DNA from 3 places in the Arthrobacter sp. NicSoilC5 genome. Region 3 is predicted to be linked to each of the others. Evidence: riboswitches for the same ligand, from Rfam matches in the RefSeq annotation. Region 3 holds a riboswitch; each other region holds the start of a gene.

Region 1 (5,947 bases), 930 kb from region 3:
TCGACATCTTCCCGGACTCGGTGCCCCTGGAGACGTATGAACTGCCGCGCGACTGCGTGCTGGTATTCGGGCAGGAGGGCCCGGGCCTGACTCCGGAAGTGCACCAGGCGGCCGCCGCCACCCTGTCCATCGAGCAGTTCGGCTCCACCCGGTCCATCAACGCCGCCTCCGCCGCGGCTATTGCCATGCACGCCTGGATCCGGCGGCACGTCTTCAACCAGCACGTGTGAGTATTACCGACCGGTGACCCGAAACACCCTGCCAGCCCGGGAATGGCTAGGATGGTGCCAAGCCGTAAGCGGTCTATTTGAGGGTCATCCACCCACAGACGAAACTCAGCAGAGGAGCCAGCATGCCCATTGCAACCCCAGAGATCTACGCCGAGATGATCGACCGCGCGAAGGCGGGCGGATTCGCCTTCCCCGCCGTCAACGTCACGTCCTCGCAGACGCTGAACGCGGCACTGCGTGGCTTCGCCGAGGCAGAGTCCGACGGCATCGTGCAGGTTTCCACCGGCGGTGCCGCCTACTGGTCAGGTGCCTCCACCAAGGACATGGTGGCTGGTTCCCTGGGCTTTGCTGCCTTCGCCCGCGAGGTGGCCAAGAACTACGGTGTCAACATCGCCCTGCACACGGACCACTGCCCCAAGGACAAGCTGGACGGCTTTGTCCTGCCGCTGCTGGAAGCGTCCGAGGCTGAAGTCAAGGCCGGCCGCAACCCGCTGTTCAACTCCCACATGTGGGACGGCTCCGCAGAGACCCTGCAGGAGAACCTGAAGATCGCCCGCGACCTGCTGGCCCGCACCGCGGCAGCCAAGATGATCCTCGAGGTGGAGATCGGCACCGTCGGCGGCGAGGAAGACGGCGTGGAGAACGCCATCAACGACAAGCTCTACACCACGGTCGAGGACGCCCTGGCCACCATCGACGCCCTCGGCGCTGGTGAAAACGGCCGCTACATCACCGCCCTGACCTTCGGCAACGTGCACGGCGTCTACAAGCCCGGCGGCGTCAAGCTGCGCCCGGAGATCCTCAAGGACATCCAGGCCCAGGTGGGTGCCAAGATCGGCAAGGACAACCCGTTCGACCTCGTGTTCCACGGCGGCTCCGGCTCCTCCGACCAGGAGATCGCCGACGCCGTTTCCTACGGCGTGATCAAGATGAACATCGACACCGACACCCAGTACGCCTACACGCGTCCGGTGGCTGACCACATGTTCAAGAACTACGACGGCGTCCTGAAGGTTGACGGCGAAGTGGGCAACAAGAAGACCTACGACCCCCGCGTCTGGGGCGCCTCCGCCGAAGCCGGCCTGGCAGCCCGCGTGGTGGAAGCCACCAAGCAGCTCGGTTCGGCCGGAAAGACCTTCTAGATGTCGGACGAGTTCCGCCGGAACCTGATGGGGCCGGAGCCCACGCTCCTGCCTGCCGAAACCGAGGTGCACGGGCAGTTGGAGGCCGGCCACGAGGCATTGGACCTGGTGGCCAAGCACCCCACGTCCTCGCTGCTCTGGGCTGTGCTCGCCGAAGAAGCATGGGCGGAGGGCCGGATCATCGATTCCTACGCCTACTCCCGCGTCGGCTACCACCGCGGCCTGGACTCGCTGCGCCGCAACGGCTGGCGCGGCGTCGGGCCCATCCCGTGGGAGCACGAGCCCAACCGCGGATTCCTGCGGGCCCTCTATTCCCTGGGCAGGGCTTCCTCTGCCATCGGCGAGGCTGACGAGCCGGAGCGGATCGAAAAGTTCCTCAACGACTCGGACCCCACGGCGAAGGCAGCGATCGAGGGCAAGTTTTAGTCCTTTGCGCTTAAACAACGACGGCGGGTGGTTACCTTTCCTGGAAAGGTAACCACCCGCCGTCGGTCGCTTAAGGCTTGGCGATGCCGGTGCGTGCCATGGCGTCGGCGTAGGCCGCGCGCATGTCCTCGAGGTACTCCTCCTGGCGAGCGGGGGAACCGGCGAAGGCGCGGCCGCTCAGGGAGCGTACCTTGTAGGTCTTCAGGCCACGGCGCCACAGCAGCGGAACTTCGGTCTTCAGGAGTGCGTTGGCCAACCGGTTGGCTTCGGTTCCGTGCGCCACGATGACGGAGGCACGGGGCACCAGGGCCAGGAACTTCAGCAGCGGCTTCAGGCCTGCCTGGATCTGGTCGGGAGTGAACTTGCCGTTGGGCTCACCGGGAACGTGCCAGGGGTGGACGTTCCACGGCATCACGAACTCGGGGCGCAGGCCCAGCTTCCACTGCAGTCCCAGCATGCGGGTCGCGGCGTCCTGGTCCCCGGCCGTGATGAACCCGGACGGGTCCGCCTCGCCAATGTTGGAGAACAGGCTGATGATGCGGCATTCCTCCACGTCGTGCATGGGATCCACATAGGGGACCACGGTTCCGGGCTTGGTCTCCTGCAGGGAATCGCAGAGCTCGTTAACGGCAGCAACGCTGGGGTCGTAGCGGCGGCTCATGAGCTGTTCGTGGAATGTTTCGGGTGCCAGGGCTGTCATGAAGTGCTGGTTCTCCTGCGGGGATTGGCGTTGCTGCCGCCACGGAAACGGGCACGCGGGGGCGCGACACATCAGCGGCGGTTGATTGGGGTGGGCCGATTCCTGGTCGGCCTTACCCAGTTTAGCAAGCCCCGGGAAACGAAACGCCGGTCCCGTGCACCTGACTCAGCCAGGGCACGGAACCGGCGGGTTCCCGCTTCGCCTCCCGCAGCTACCAGAGGCGGCTGGTGGCCCGGCGGGCGCCCTCGCCGAGGGCCTCCAGCTTGGCGAAGGCGATCTGCGGGTGGACCCGCCCGCCCAGGCCGCAGTCGGTGGAGGCGATGACATTCTCACGGCCCACGACGTCGGCAAAGCGGACAATGCGGTCTGCCACCAAGTCCGGGTGTTCCACCACGTTGGTGGCGTGCGAGACGATGCCCGGGATGATCACCTTGCCCTCGGGGAGCTTGGTGTCCTCCCATACCCGCCATTCGTGTTCGTGGCGGACGTTGGCAGCCTCGAAGGAGTAGGCGCCGGCGTTCACCTGCAGCACCGATCCGATGATGTCGGCGAAGGGGATGTCGGTGGTGTGCGGACCGTGCCAGGAACCCCAGCAGACGTGCAGCCGGATCTGTTCCTGGGGCAGGTCGCGGAGGGCCCAGTTGGTGGCCTCGACGCGCAGCTGGATGAACTTCAGGTAGTCCTCCAGGGAGGGCTCGGGATTGATCTGGTCCCAGCTCTCGGCCAGGGACGGATCATCGAGCTGCACGGTCAGGCCGGCATCGATGATCGCCTTGTATTCCTCCCGCATAGCATCGGCGCAGGCGTAGACAAGTTCCTCATCCGACTTGTAGTACTCGTTGGCCACGCGGGCGCAGGAGCCGGGAGAGAGGGACGCTACGAAGCCGTCCGACAACCCGGCCGCTGCGAGGCCGGTCTTCAGGTTCCTGATGTCCGATGCCACCAGGTCCTGGCCCGTGTAGGTCAGGGGTCCGGCGATCTTGGGCTGGGTCACGCTCTTGCGGTGGGACAGGATGCCCGAGGAGGGGTCGTTGTAGGCCTCGTTGAACGCCTGCCGGTCGCGCCGGTCAGGGAATGAGGTCAGGACAATGTTGCCGGGCGAGGAGCGGTGCACCTGGGCATCGGCCCAGCGGTCCACGTTGGTTGGCTCCAGGCCGCCCAGCCGTGCAAAGGAGTAGTTCCACCAGGCGCCGTAGTCCACGGAGCTGGACATCGTGTGCCCGTATTCGCCGTCGTTGGGAATGTCGATGCCGAGGTCCTTCTGGCGCTGGACCACCTCCACCACGGAGGCCTCCAGGAGTTCCAGGAATTCAGGGGTGATGCCGTCGGTTTCCTTGGCGGCATTGGCGGCGATGAGTTCCGGGGTGCGGGGCAAGGATCCCGCGTGGGTGACGCGGATGTGGTCGGTGTTCAGGGACATGCTGGAATCTTCCTTTCCATCGGTCCTGGCAGTAGCACCTTCGGCCGGCAGGAATCCTGCTGGACCGTGGTTGCTGCGGCGTCATCGAGCCAGGTCTCTCGGCCGCTCCGGATGGTTCACTCTCACATAAATCCAGATGCCTGCCCCGGGGCAAGTCTGAGCCGCTTTATGTCGCGACGGGCTGCCCGGCGGCTTTCCTCGCCGTCTCCGGAGCCCTGGCGCTGGCCGTCGTAGCAGGACCTGCCCCGCTGGCACACGCTGTGGGCGAAGGCCCCACCTACGACGGCAACGGCCAGATCACCACGTCCAAGCTCGCCACGTACGAACAGATGGTCTCGTTCCTGAAGGACCAGGATGCCCGCCAGCCGGCAATGGAGCTGGAGGTCATCGGGCAGACGGTCAAGGGGCGCGACATCCACGTGGTCAAGTACATTTCGGACCCCGCCAAGCCCACCATCCTGTACCTGACCCAGCAGCACGGCAACGAGCAGCTCACCACCGAGGGCGCCATGGAGTTCATTAAGCACCTGGGGACCGGCAAATCCGCGGACATCCTCAAAGGCGTGAACATCCTGGTGGTGCCCATGCTCAATGCGGACGGCGCCATGGGTGACGTGAACTTCTCCCTGGACAATTACCTCGCCAAGGGGGACCGGCACCTCACCCGCTACAACGCCGAGGGTGTGGACCTGAACCGCGACCACGTGGCCAAGGTCCAGCCGGAGACCCAGGCGCTGCACAACAACGTCATGCGCAAATACCGGATCGACTACATGATCGACCTGCACCACCAGGGCACCCGGGCGGAGCGTGACGGCAAGCTGGTATCCGGCTCCATCCTGTACCCCACCACCCCCAACGCCGACCCCGCCGTCGTCGAAAAATCCAAGCAGCTCGGCGCGGTGGTCTTCAACAACGTCGACTCCACCGGCTGGGGACACCTGGGCAAGTACCAGGGCGGCAGTGCCGAAACCATCAGCCGCAACGGCATCTCCGTGGAGTACGGCATCGCCACCCTGCTCTTCGAGATGCGCGGCATGTCGGACCACTATTTGGACGGCTATGCACTCGGACAGCGCAGCAACGGCTACCTGATCAAGCAGACCGTCACCACGCTGACCTCCACGGCCGCGGCCATCGCGGACGGGTCCATTGCCGACGCCGACACCTCCTTCTGGAACACGCTCGCCGAACAGACGTCCCGGCCCGCCGGGGAGGCGGAGGACGAATAGGCGGCACCGGCCGCCGCGGCCTTTTGGCAGAAAGGACCGCGGCGGGCCACAACAGTGGACAAAGTGCCCCATCGGCTAAACTTGGGTGGTAAGAGCCCCGGAACTCTTGCTTCGCTGCGCCGTGCTGCGGCTGTGCGAAGGCCGGTATGTTCGGGGCATTCTCATGAACGGCGCTGCATGGGCCCGCCACCTGGTGGCCGGCCCGGGCAGTCCGAACGAATGGGGGAGGATCCCATGCCAGCAATTGTGATCGTAGGAGCCCAGTGGGGCGACGAAGGAAAAGGCAAGGCCACCGACCTGCTGGGCGGCCGTGTTGACTACGTCGTCAAGCCCAACGGCGGCAACAACGCCGGGCACACCGTCGTCGTAGGCGGTGAAAAGTACGAACTCAAGCTGCTGCCGGCAGGCATTCTCAGCCCCAACGCCGTTCCCATCATCGGCAACGGCTGCGTGGTGAACCTGGAGGCCCTCTTCCAGGAAATCGACGGACTCCAGGCGCGCGGCGCCGACACCTCAAAACTGCGGGTCTCCGCCAACGCCCACCTGGTGGCCCCGTACCACCAGGTGCTGGACAAGGTGACCGAACGCTTCCTCGGCAGCCGCGCCATCGGCACCACCGGCCGCGGCATCGGCCCCGCCTACATGGACAAGGTGGCCCGGCTGGGCATCCGCGTCCAGGACGTCTTCGACGAATCGATCCTGCGCCAGAAGGTGGAAGGCTCGCTGCGCCAGAAGAACGAACTCCTGGTCAAGGTCTACAACCGCCGCAGCGTTGTGGTGGACGAGATCGTGGAGTA
Region 2 (5,947 bases), 1.9 Mb from region 3:
GCGGGCTTCGTTGTGTTGGCAGGATGCCCGGGGGCCAGCGGGTTGGTTCTGAGTCCTGGTATTCGGCGTTGTAGTGCCGTCCCGTTGGTGAGGTCCAGCCGGGTGGTTCATTCGTGTTGGCCGGGTCCGGTGTCCATTGGCTGTGGTGTTTGAGCCGGTGGTGTTTGGGGCAGAGTTGGGCCAGGTTGCTGACGTTGGTGGTGCCGCCGTGTTGCCAGGCTTGTAGGTGGTCGGTTTCGTTGTCGGGGGTGCGGTTGGTGCAGCCCCGGAAGCTGCACTTGGTGTCGCGCATCCTGATCCAACGTTTGATGGCCTCGGTGAGCCGGTAGTTCTTCCTTCCGATTTCCAGGGGTGCGCCGTCGCGGGGGTCGATGAGGACCCGGTAGAACGATTCCGCCCCGTCGGCGACAAGTTTCCGTGCCATGGACGCCGGGATCGGCCCGAAACAATCCAGTACGGCGGGTTCATCGGTCACTCCGAGGAGGGAGAATACGGGCACCATCACCAGGACGTCGGCCCGCGGGGTGGGGACCTGCCCGATCCCGGTGACACCCTGCGTGCCCTGAACGCCGGGGCCGGGACCGTCTTCCTCGGCGTGGGCGGCGGTCTCCCCGGCTGCGGGCTTCATGCCAGCCCCCAGCAGCAGGGAGGCGGCGATGTCGGGGCGGAGCTGGGTGAGGGTGCGCTCTTCGGTGGGACCTTGGAGTCCGCGGGCGGTGGCGGTGGTGCGGTTCCAGATGGCGCAGGCGGTGTCCCCGGGGAGGTAGAGCGAGACCCAGGCCATACCGTCCCGCTCGGGGGTGTATTCCATCCGCCGGTCAGCTACCCCTTTTACATGGCGCTTCTCGATCGATTCCGGATGGTGGCGTTCCCGCCACCCACGGACCTTGGCCCGGAACCTTGACGGGACGAGGTCACCCGGGGCCGCGCCGCGGGCGGGCTGGGGTGCGTCAGGGTCGAAGAAATGCGCCACCAGCTTCAGCGCGCCCTCCGGGGTGAGGCCTCGGTTTCGTCGGCGACAATCCGGGCGTGCTGCCACGACATCGCGCCCGCGGCCAAGGCCTGGAACACCGGCGGCAGGGAACAGATCCGCCGTGACTGGTCCACCAAAGCGCCCGCGGCCGCGGAGCTGATAGTCAGGACACCGGCGATCTCCTCCACCACCGACATGTCAGCGTAAGTGCGGTCATGGATCGAGGCGTCCGGCGGGGTCAGGGCGCGCTGGAACTCCACTGCCTCGGCAGTGTCCTGTGCCTTCACCGCAGCGAGCTGCGCCTCCAGCCGGGCCGCAACCTCAAGCCTTTCCAGCCTGATCCCATACCGACGCTGCAACACATCCATACCGGCACCAGCACCCGCCCCGGCAGCAAGGAAAGAGTCCTCACGGTTCAGCGAATCAAGGGCGGCAACAGAGGCATCGAGTGACGCCAGCACCACCCCGACACCGCTGGTTCCCATACCGACATCATCCAACGAGGCACTGACATCTGTATTTGGCCAGGCGGATCTGGTCCCGCCCCCGCTAGATCTGCTTCAGCGCCTGTTCCAGGTCGCGGAGGAGGTCCTCCGGGTCCTCGAGCCCCACCGAGAGCCGGACCACGCCGTCGCTCAGGCCGATGGCGGCCCGCCCCTCCGGGCCCATGGCCCGGTGGGTGGTGGTGGCGGGGTGAGTGATCAGGGACTTTGCGTCACCGAGGTTGTTGGAGATATCGATGATCCGCAGTCCGTCCAGCAGTGCGAACGCCGCTTCCTTGCCCGTGCGTCCGGCGGAAGGAGCGAGCTCGAAGGTAAGGACCGTGCCACCTGCACTCATCTGCTTTGCCGCCAGCCCGTACTGCGGGTGCGACTTCAGGAGCGGGTACTTGACCCAGCTCACCGCCGGCTGTTCCTCAAGCCATTCTGCGAGCCGGAGTGCGGTGGCCGAGGAGTGGTTGACGCGCAGGCCCATGGTCTCCAGGCCCTTGGTCAGGACCCAGGCGTTGAAAGCGGAAAGCGCGGGGCCGGTGTGGCGCATCAGCTGCTTCACCGGTCCGTCGACGAATTCCTTGGTGCCCAGGATGGCTCCGCCCATCACCCGGCCCTGCCCGTCGATGTGCTTGGTGCCGGAGTAGACGATCACGTCGGCGCCGAGGTCCCCGCAGCGCTGCAGCAGGGGAGTGGCAAAGACGTTGTCCGCCACTACGGTGGCCCCGGCCGCGTGCGCCAGTTCGCTGACGGCGGCGATGTCCACGATCTCCTGCATGGGGTTCGACGGGGACTCGAAGAAGACGGCGGTGGTGGGCTTGGACAGGGCTTCGCGCCACTGGTCCAGGTCCGGGCCGTCCACGAAGACCGTCTCCACACCCCAACGGGGCAGGATCTCGTTCAGGATCACAAAGCACGAACCGAACAGTGACCGGGCGGCCACCACCCGGTCGCCCGCAGCCAGCAGGGCGCCCAGCGCGGTGAACACGGCGGACATGCCCGACGCCGTCGCGAAGCATGCTTCGGTGCCTTCGAGCAGCCTGAGCCGTTCCTGGAAGGTGGCCACGGACGGGTTGCCGTAGCGGGAGTAGACAAAGCGCTCGTCCTCGCCGGTGAAGGCGCGTTCGGCTGCCGCGGCGGATTCGTAGACGAACCCTGAGTTCAGGAAGATGGCCTCGGATGTTTCCTGGAAGTTGGAGCGGTCCAGGCCTCCGCGGACTGCCTGGGTGTCGGGGTTCCAGCCGGGGGCGTCTGGGTTGAAGGTCACTTAGTTCTTTCCGAGGTTGGTGGGGAGGCCGCGGTTCTTCCAGCCATTGACGGTCCGCTCGCCATAGCGGTCGGGCTCGCCTTCGAAGCCCTCCAGCACGCTGTACGCGGTGAAGCCGGCCTGGGTGGCGGCAGTCGCGGCCGCGATGGACCGTTGGCCGGACCGGCACAGGAACAGCAGTTCCGCGTGGGGATCCTCCGGCGCCTGCTCCTGGAGGTCCTTGACGAAGTCCGGGTTGGGGATGCCGCCGGGGAAGGTCCACTGGATGAACAGGGGATCGTTGTCCGTCGCCTTGGTGTCCGGGATGCCGATGTGGGCCCATTCGCCCTCGGTGCGGACATCCACCAGGATGGCGCCCTGCTCCAGCTTGGCCCAGGCTTCCTGCGGCGTCAGGTCTCCCGCGTAGCTCATGCGTGGCCCTCGCCGTCGAACTCGCCCTCAAATTCGGCATCGAGCTGGTCCACGGCGGTGGCCACGGCGGCGTCGGCTGAAGCGATCGCGGCCGGAAGGACGATTGCCTGCGCCACGATGACGGTGGTGCCGTTGAAGGTCGCCGCCGGGCTGCCGTGCAGGACGTAGCCATCGGCGAGTGCAGCGGAGATCCGCTCACAGAATTCACGGTTGTCCGCGCCCGTAATCAGGCGGTAGGACAGTCTTTCGTCAGGGGCGGGTGCGTCGGACACGACGGATCTCCTTCTCTCACGCTTGCAGCTCGAATCGGTCGATATGCCGAGTATTCACCTGAGGCACCCCGCCGCGAAAGGGAGGGTTGCCGACCGGCAAGTCAGGGCTTGGCGCCGGTACTCATTACTCCCCAAAAACGTAACACCTGCCGCGCCCGGCCGCATCGCCGCCGTCGTCATGTTCCGTAATTGAGCCGTCCGCGTCACGGCACGGGTTATGCCCATGGGCCGATAAAGTTCTTACCGGGGGCGCCGCCCCGTATCCAGAGCAATGAGTACCGGGGGGTCCTTGTCAGCATGCGGGCACACGTATCGCACCACCACGCCGCCATCCGGCGAAACCGTCCGCGATCCATCGCAGCCTTTTTCGCCGCGGCGTTCATCGCCCTCCTGGCCCTGGTGGTCCCGGCGGGCCCGGCGCACGCGGCGCCTGCTGCACCGGACAAGGGCAAGCCGTGGCTGGGGGCGGTCCTCGAGTGGGGCGAGGATACGGCCGCGGGCTTCAGCGACAGGCTGGGCGCCGGCCCCGCCGTCTTCGGCCACGACATCACCATTCCGTACCGCGAATCGGAGCGGAATGACATCGACGGCTTCCTGCAGCAGACTGCAGCCAAAGGCGCCCACGCCCTGCTCACGGTGAAGCCGTCGGTGCCCCTGGACCAGCTCGGCCCCGCGGAGGCGGAAGCGTTCGCAGCCCAGGTCCGCGACCTGACATCGGGGTTCAAGGGCCAACTGCTGGTCCGGTTCGCCCCCGATATGAATGCCAGCTGGGTGGCCTGGGGCCAGCAGCCGGCCACGTACCGGCAGGCCTTCCAGGCCGTGGCGGCAGCCTTCAAGAAGGACGACGGCGGCCGGGCCGCCATGGTGTGGGCGCCTTACCTGGGCAAGGACTACCCCTTTGAACGGAACCGGAATGCCCCGCAGCCGGGAAGCGACGGGTTTTCCCTCCTGGATACGAACGGGGACGGGACCTGGAACGGAAGCGACAGCGCCTATGCCCCCTACTACCCGGGCGATGACGCCGTGGACTGGGTGGGCCTGACCGCCTATCACGACGACACTGCCGGCGGGGCCGCCGTCAACACGACGCCGCGTCCGGGCGAACTCCAGGAGATGCTGACGGCCTCCGGCGGCGAAAACTTCTACGGCACCTACGCCGAGGGACGCAAAAAGCCTTTCCTCCTCCAGACTTCGGCCTTCTACAGCCCTGCGTCCGGTGGGGCGCCCGAGGCGGACATCAAGACGGGCTGGTGGGACCAGGTGGTGGCCACTGCCACGTCACCCGCTTTCGCCGGGACGGCCGCCGTGGTGTGGGACGAGCGGACCAGCACGCGGGATACCGGCGTGGCAAGTATAAGCTGGCTGCTCACGGGAAGCCCGGATATTGCCAAGGCCGCCCTGGACAGGCTGAAGGCATCGCCGATGGTCACCGGCCCTGTCACGGATGTGGCGTCCACGGGCACCTACGTGCGGGCCAACACGCTTTCCGGCGCCGCCCCCTGGACCGTTGGTGCCGCCATGGTCATCCTCCTGGTGGCCCTGTGGCAGGTTCCCCGCCGGATCAACACCGCCACGTCCTGGAGCTACCAGGACCCTTCCACCAGGGATTCGCGGGTGGACCTGCTGCGCGGACTGGCCATTGTCTTTGTGGTGGTCAACCACTTGGGCATGGCCTCACTGTTCCAGCTGCTCACCCAGGAGGCGGTGGGCTTCGTGTCAGGCGCGGAGCTGTTCGTCCTGTTCTCCGGCCTGGTGGTGGGCATGGTGTACGGGCCCAAGGCCAAGGAGGACTTCGGCCGGGTGGTGGACCTGACGTCCCGCCGGGCCGGGAAGCTCTACGTGACCGCCCTGGCCGTGCTGATCGGCGTCTTCCTTCTTTCCCTGCTCCCGTTCTTCCACACTGAGGCCCTGACCACGTTCGTGGACCAGGGGACCGGCGGCGCGGGACACAGCGGTGCCGGCCGGACCTACGACCTCTACGCCGGCATGTCGTCGCTGTTCCAGTTCCCCGTGCCGCCGCAGGTGCTGCCGGCCATCGTGCTGCTGCAGTTCGGTCCCTGGCAGTTCAACGTCATGGGACTGTATGTGGTACTCCTGCTGGCCAGCCCGCTGATCCTTGCGGCGCTGAACCGTGGCAAGGCCGTCTGGGTTTTGCTGGCGACGTTCGCCGTGTACGCAGTGGGCGCCGTGACCCGGTTCAGGATCCTGCCATCCCAGTTTGAGGACTCGTTTCCCCTGCTGGTGTGGCAGGTGCTTTTCGTCCTCGGCCTGGTTGTTGGCTACTACCGCCGCAGCATCGTTGCGTGGTTGTCGGCGCACACGTGGGTGGTGGCGGCCTGCACTGCGGCAGCGTTTGCGCTGGCCTTCCTGTCCTGGGGGAATCCGTACCTGGCCAACAACTACGACGTCCGCCTGGCGCTCATGCCGGACGCCTCCTACCGCGCCATGTATGACGCACTCTTCGGCCGGACCTACCTGGCGCCCGGCCGGCTGTTCAACGTCCTGGTCCTGGTGGTAGCCGCCTACGCGTTCC
Region 3 (5,947 bases):
CAGCCCATGAGGAAGGTGGAGACCCCCACCAGGATGATGCTCAGCTGCAGCAGCTGCTTGCGGCCGAACTTATCGCCGAAGTGGCCAAAGACAATGCCGCCGATAGGGCGTGCGACGAAACCGACGGCATAGGTGAGGAAGGCAGCGATGATGCCGTCCAGTTCCGTGCCGGCGTTGGGGAAGAAGGCCTTCCCGAACACCAGGGTGGCGGCCGATGCGTAGAGGAAGAACTCGTACCATTCCACGACCGTGCCGGCCATGGAGGCCGTCACCACTTTCTTCAGGCCTGAGGCCTTGACGTCGGTTTCCTCTGTACGCCTTGCGGCGGAGCTTTCCGTACTCATGCGAACTCCTTCGGCGTCGTCGTCGACACCACGGGGACCAGTCAATGGCAGACGGGTGTGATGCACACCACGAAAGCCGGATTCGATGAGTATGGTCTGCCTGCGGCGCAACCTCAACGCCGATTAGTGCAGAACGCATCTGCAGGAATGCACATTAAGGGCTGTGCGCCAGGCGGCGCCTAGACCAGGAAGCTGTTCCGCAGCCGGCCGCCCAACTGCCCGATCTCGGTGAGGAACCCGTCGTGCCCGATCGGTGCCTGGATGACATGGACGTCCACGTCCCCGGGCAGCGCCTGGGCCAGTTCGTGGGACTGCGACGGAAAATAGAGCCGGTCCGAGTCGACGGCGGCCACGAAGAACCGTGCCGTGGAGGCGGCGAGGGTTTCGGTCAAGGTTCCCCGTCCCCGGCACACATCGTGGCTCATCAGTGCCTCGGTCAGGGCGATATAGCTGTTGGCATCGAAGCGCTTCACCAGCTTGTTGCCCTGGTGGTCCAGGTAGCTTTCCACCTGGTAGCGGCCGCGGGAGGCAAGAACTTCCCCCTGCAGGGGCGACTCGGGCGCCTGGGGTGCCCGGCCGAAGCGGCCTTCCAGTTCGGCAGCCGACCGGTAGGTGATGTGGGCGATGCGCCGGGCGAGCGCCAGCCCGTCTTCCGGGCACGGACCGCCGTAGTAGTCCCCGCCGTTGAAATTGGGGTCCTGCCGGATGGCCAGCGTTTGGGCCTGCGCGAAGGCAATCTGTTCGGCAGTACTGGCGGCTCCCACGGAGATCACCGCGCAGCGCTGCACCCTTTCCGGGTACGTCACCGCCCATTCCAGGGCGCGGGCGCCGCCCATGGATCCGCCGAGGACGGCGAACCAGCTCTTGATGCCCAGCTGGTCCGCGAGCCTTGCCTCGGCAACGGTGCTGTCGCGCAGCGTGACGAGGGGAAACCTGGAGCCCCAGGGCTTTCCGTCCGGCGCGGGCGATGACGGGCCCGTAGATCCGTAGCAGCCGCCAACGATATTGATGGACACCACGAAGAAGCGGTCCGTGTCCACGGGAGCGCCGGGGCCGGCCAGCTGTTCCCACCAGCCTTCTTCGTCGGTGTCGCCGCGGGTCACGTGGGTGCTGCCGGTCAGCGCATGCTCGATCAGGATGGCGTTGCTGGCGTCCGCGTTGAGCGTCCCCCAGGTTTCGTAGGCCAGGGTGACGTCCGGGAGGTATCCCCCGGCTTCGAGTTCCAGTCCCCCGATGGAGGCGTAACGGACGATTCCGTGTTGGGGGATGGTGGTTCGGGCGACGGTAACCGTCATGGCAAGACCTCTTCTACGCGCTTGCCTGCCGTCGTCTGACCGGCAGGCCAGGTCCTCACCCGGGGCACCCCACCGCGGATGGAGGGTTGCCGGCCAGCAAGCCGGGGCTGTCACTGGCACTCATGACCTGGTTCGAGTGTACGAAACACCCCCCACTCCAGGCCAAGAGTATGACTGGTTGTGACTTCCCGGTTCGCCGGCCGGCACATGCTGCGACGCTCGCGTTTGGGGCTACGCGTCGGCGCCCTTGGCTGCCCGGAAGCCTGCCTCCAGGTCGGCCAGGATGTCGTCGATGTGCTCCAGGCCAACGGAAAGCCGGACCAGGCCCGGGTGCACGCCGGCCACAACCTGCTGCTCCGGCGAGAGCTGGCTGTGCGTGGTGGACGCGGGGTGGATGACCAGGGAGCGGACGTCGCCGATGTTGGCCACGTGGGAATGCAGCTCCAGGGCGTCGACGAAGCGCTTGCCCGCCTCTGCCCCGCCGGCCAGGTTGAAGGCCACGACGGCGCCCGTCCCCTTGGGTCCGTACTTGCGGCCACGCTCGTACCAGGGGCTGGAGGGCAGCCCCGCGTAGGCGACGGATTCGACGTCGTCCCTTGCCTCCAGCCAGCGCGCCACTTCCGTGGCGTTCGCAACGTGGCGCTCCACCCGCAGGCTCAACGTCTCCAGGCCCTGGGAAATCAGGAACGCGTTGAAGGGCGAGACGGCTGAGCCGAGGTCGCGCAGCAACTGCACACGGGCCTTGAGGATGTAGGAGAGGTTGGCGCCGAGTGCGCCGCCTTCACCGAGATCGCGGGCGTAGACCAGGCCGTTGTACGTGGGGTCCGGGGTGTTGAAGCCGGGGAACCGCTCCGGATCCTTGCCGAAATCGAACTTGCCGGAATCGACGATGACACCGGCGATGGCCGAGCCGTGGCCGCCCAGGTACTTGGTGGCCGAGTGCAGGACAATATCCGCACCCCACTCCAGCGGGCGGATCAGGTACGGCGTGGACAAGGTGTTGTCCACAATGAGCGGAACCCCGGCCTGGTGGGCCACCTCGGAGATGCCTTCAATATCCAGGACGTCCTGGCGCGGGTTGGACACCACTTCACCGAAGAAGAGCTTGGTGTTGGGCTGCACGGCATCGCGCCACTGGTCCAGGTTGTCCGGATCGGCCACGAAGGTCACCGAGATGCCGAACTTCTTCAGCGTGTGCGCAAACAGGTTGTAGGTTCCGCCGTAAAGGCTGGGGCTGGCCACGATGTGGTCGCCTGCCTCGGCGATGTTCAGGACAGCGAAGGTTTCGGCGGCCTGCCCGGAGCTCAGCAGCAGCGCGGCCAGGCCTCCTTCGAGGCTGGCAATCCGTTGCTCGACGGCATCCTGGGTGGGATTGCCGATGCGGGTATAGATGGGCGCAAGTTCAGCCAGGGCAAAACGGTTGGCGGCGCTTTCAGCGCTGGGAAACACGAATGACGTGGTCTGGTAGATAGGCAGGGCGCGGGCCCCCGTGGCGCTGTCCGCCGCCTGGCCTGCGTGGATCTGGCGGGTTTCGAAGGACCATCCGTTGGACATCCAAATCTCCTTTGACATGGGCCCGGCATGCTCACCGGCAGTACGGGCCGCGCTTGCTCCCGGCTGTTGCCGGGGAGCCAGGTCTTCACCCGGGGCACCCCACCGCGGATGGAGGGTTGCCGGCCAGCGAGCCGGGGCTTGGCGCTGGCACTCATGACCTGGGCCCAGTCTAGGAACCGGACGGTTGCCGTGGACAGCATTGTGACGAACATGGTCTTCCGGCCACTGTCTCGGCCGAATAACGGGGGCGCCGGGCGCCACAAATACTAGTAAGGGTGCCCTTAGCTGAGAGCCTGATCACAAAGTGCCAAGATGTTCGCATGCGCATGGATCACGTCTCTTACGCCTGTGAACACGATGGCCTCGCGGCCACTACCGAACGTATTGCAACTGCCCTCGGCGTTGAGGCAGTGAAGGGTGGCGTACACCCCCGCTTCGGAACCCGGAATATGATCATCCCGCTCGCCGGCCACAAGTACCTCGAAGTCGTTGAGGTCCTGGACCACCCGGCATCGGACAAGGCACCGTTCGGACAGGCAGTACGTGCCCGCTCCGCTGCTGGTGGCGGCTGGATGGGCTGGTGCGTCGAAGTGGACGACCTCGCCCCCTTCGAGGAACGCCTGGGCCGCGCCGCCGTGAACGGCAACCGCAAGTTCCCGGACGGCCGCGAACTGGTCTGGAAGCAGATTGGCATCCTGGGCCTCATCGCCGATCCCCAGGTGCCGTACATGCTCAAGTGGGAGGGCGATCCCTCGCTCCACCCGTCCCACGCGTACGAGAGCAACCTCAAGATGAGCTGCCTGACCATCGCCGGTTCCGCCTCGCGCGTCACCGAGTGGCTGGGTGAGCCGGTGGAGAAGCCGCTCGAGGACGTTGCGGTGGAGTGGGTCGCCCCGCACGGAACCCCGGGCATCCTCTCGGTCACCTTTGAAACCGCCAACGGAGCCGTCACCATCTGACCCTCCCCCGTTCCTCCCCGGATCACTTCGGGGAGGTCCCCGGGTTGTGCCCGGGCAAACTTCGGCCGCCATTGGGTGGTGACAACGGCGTCACCACCCAATGGCGGCCGAATTAATTTAAGAAGCTGCCCCCTGCGCCGCTATGAAGGACGCCAGCATGAACCGTGCACACTTTGGATGTCAGTGCCTCGTTGGATGATGTGGGCATGGGAATCAGCGGTGGTGTTGAGGTGGTTTTGGAGGGTGTTCGTGCCTCTGTTGCTGCCATCGATGCGCTGGATTTCGAAGATACTTCCCTGGCTGCCGGCGCCGGCATTGGTTCCCGTGTTGACGTGCTTCAACGGCGGTATGAGATCCGGCTGGAACGGCTGGAGGTTGCGGCCCGGCTGGAGGCGCAGCTCGCCGCGATGAAGGCGCTGGATACTGCCGAAGCCGTTGCCTTCCAGCAGGCGATGACGCCGCCGGACGCCACTGTCCAGGACCGCACTTACGCGGACATGTCGGTGGTGGAGGAGATCGCCGGGGTGCTGACCATCAGCTCGGCGGCCGCGGGCGCTTTGGTGGAGCACTCACGCCGGATCTGCTCCCTGCCGCTGGTGTTCGATGCACTGTCCGCCGGGGACATGTCCTGGCAGCACGCCCGGATTGTCGCCGATGAGACTGAAGGCCTCACCACCGAGGGCGCCCTGGCGTTGGTGGCGCACTTCTTCGACCCGGCTGCACCCCAGCCCGCCCGCGGCGCGGCCCCCGGCGAGCTTGTTCCGTCCCGGTTCCGGGCGAAGGTGCGTGGTTGGCGGGAACGCCACCACCCCGACTCGATCGAGAAGCGCCATGTAAAGGGTGTGGCTGACCGGCGGATGGAATACACCCCGGACAAGGACGGTATGGCCTGGATCTCCCTCTACTTGCCCGGGGACACCGCGTGCGCTATCTGGAACCGGACCACCGCGACCGCCCGCGGCCTCCAGGGACCAGACGAACCCCGCACCCTTACCCAACTCCGCCCCGACATCGCAGCATCGCTGCTCCTCGGCGCCGGCCACGCCGAGGAAGACGGTCCCGGCCTCGGCATTCAGGGCACGGAGGGTGTCACCGGGGTCGGGAAGGTCCCTGCGCCGCGGGCCGATGTCCTGGTCACCGTGCCCGTGTTCGCCCTCCTCGGAGCCACCGACGAACCCGCCTTACTGGACGGCTTCGGACCAATCCCGGCGTCCATGGCACGGAAACTTGTCGCCGACGGGGCGGAATCGTTCTACCGGGTCCTGATCGACCCCCGCGACGGGGCACCACTGGAGATCGGCCGGAAAAACTACCGGCTCACCGAGGCCATCAAACGCTGGATCAGGATGCGCGACACCAAATGCACATTCCCCGGCTGCACCAACCGCACCCCCGACAACGAAACCGACCACCTACAAGCGTGGCAACACGGCGGCACCACCAACGTCAGCAACCTGGCCCAACTCTGCCCCAAACACCACCGGCTCAAACACCACACCAGATGGACGCCAGATCCGGCCAACAAGAATGAACCACCCGGCTGGACCTCACCCACAGGCAGGCACTACAACCCAGAACACCCCGACCCCGAACCGGCCCAGTGGCCATCGGGAAGCTTGCCGGTCGATGCTGTTGCGGCGCCCGTCGAAGCATCAGCTCGGCCCGGATCCATGGCTGGACTTGATGACACTGCCCGGCTTAGTGACACCGTTCCGCTGACTACGGCGCCACCATGGCGCGGGCCGCACCTATCGGAGGATCCGTTGTGGCAAGAGTTCCTTGCGGGGATGCCGGT

What was found. A riboswitch is a leader RNA that binds a small molecule or an ion and turns the genes downstream of it on or off. The one in region 3 is predicted to bind S-adenosylmethionine.
Region 1: another riboswitch for S-adenosylmethionine. It lies ahead of LDO22_RS16720 (cobalamin-independent methionine synthase II family protein); the one in region 3 lies ahead of LDO22_RS20735 (bifunctional o-acetylhomoserine/o-acetylserine sulfhydrylase).
Region 2: another riboswitch for S-adenosylmethionine. It lies ahead of LDO22_RS12275 (DUF1737 domain-containing protein); the one in region 3 lies ahead of LDO22_RS20735 (bifunctional o-acetylhomoserine/o-acetylserine sulfhydrylase).

Annotation. Positions count from the first base shown of each region.
Region 1 covers NZ_AP024660.1:3,551,727-3,557,673, forward strand. Annotated here, with positions in the region: gene LDO22_RS16700 (TrmH family RNA methyltransferase) at 1-230, shown strand, start outside; gene fbaA (class II fructose-bisphosphate aldolase) at 353-1,372, shown strand; gene LDO22_RS16710 (DUF3151 domain-containing protein) at 1,373-1,798, shown strand; gene LDO22_RS16715 (uracil-DNA glycosylase) at 1,869-2,498, opposite strand; gene LDO22_RS16720 (cobalamin-independent methionine synthase II family protein) at 2,710-3,918, opposite strand; SAM riboswitch class I at 3,932-4,036, opposite strand; gene LDO22_RS16725 (M14 family zinc carboxypeptidase) at 4,134-5,150, shown strand; gene LDO22_RS16730 (adenylosuccinate synthase) at 5,385-5,947, shown strand, end outside.
Region 2 covers NZ_AP024660.1:2,606,811-2,612,757, reverse strand. Annotated here, with positions in the region: gene LDO22_RS12290 (DUF222 domain-containing protein) at 1-973, opposite strand, end outside; gene LDO22_RS21845 (hypothetical protein) at 979-1,458, opposite strand; gene LDO22_RS12285 (O-succinylhomoserine sulfhydrylase) at 1,523-2,731, opposite strand; gene LDO22_RS12280 (rhodanese-like domain-containing protein) at 2,732-3,142, opposite strand; gene LDO22_RS12275 (DUF1737 domain-containing protein) at 3,139-3,414, opposite strand; SAM riboswitch class IV at 3,428-3,543, opposite strand; gene LDO22_RS12270 (OpgC domain-containing protein) at 3,712-5,947, shown strand, end outside.
Region 3 covers NZ_AP024660.1:4,476,986-4,482,932, reverse strand. Annotated here, with positions in the region: gene LDO22_RS20745 (MFS transporter) at 1-344, opposite strand, end outside; gene LDO22_RS20740 (homoserine O-acetyltransferase) at 524-1,639, opposite strand; SAM riboswitch class IV at 1,652-1,767, opposite strand; gene LDO22_RS20735 (bifunctional o-acetylhomoserine/o-acetylserine sulfhydrylase) at 1,871-3,193, opposite strand; SAM riboswitch class IV at 3,238-3,352, opposite strand; gene LDO22_RS20730 (VOC family protein) at 3,514-4,152, shown strand; gene LDO22_RS20725 (HNH endonuclease signature motif containing protein) at 4,359-5,947, shown strand, end outside.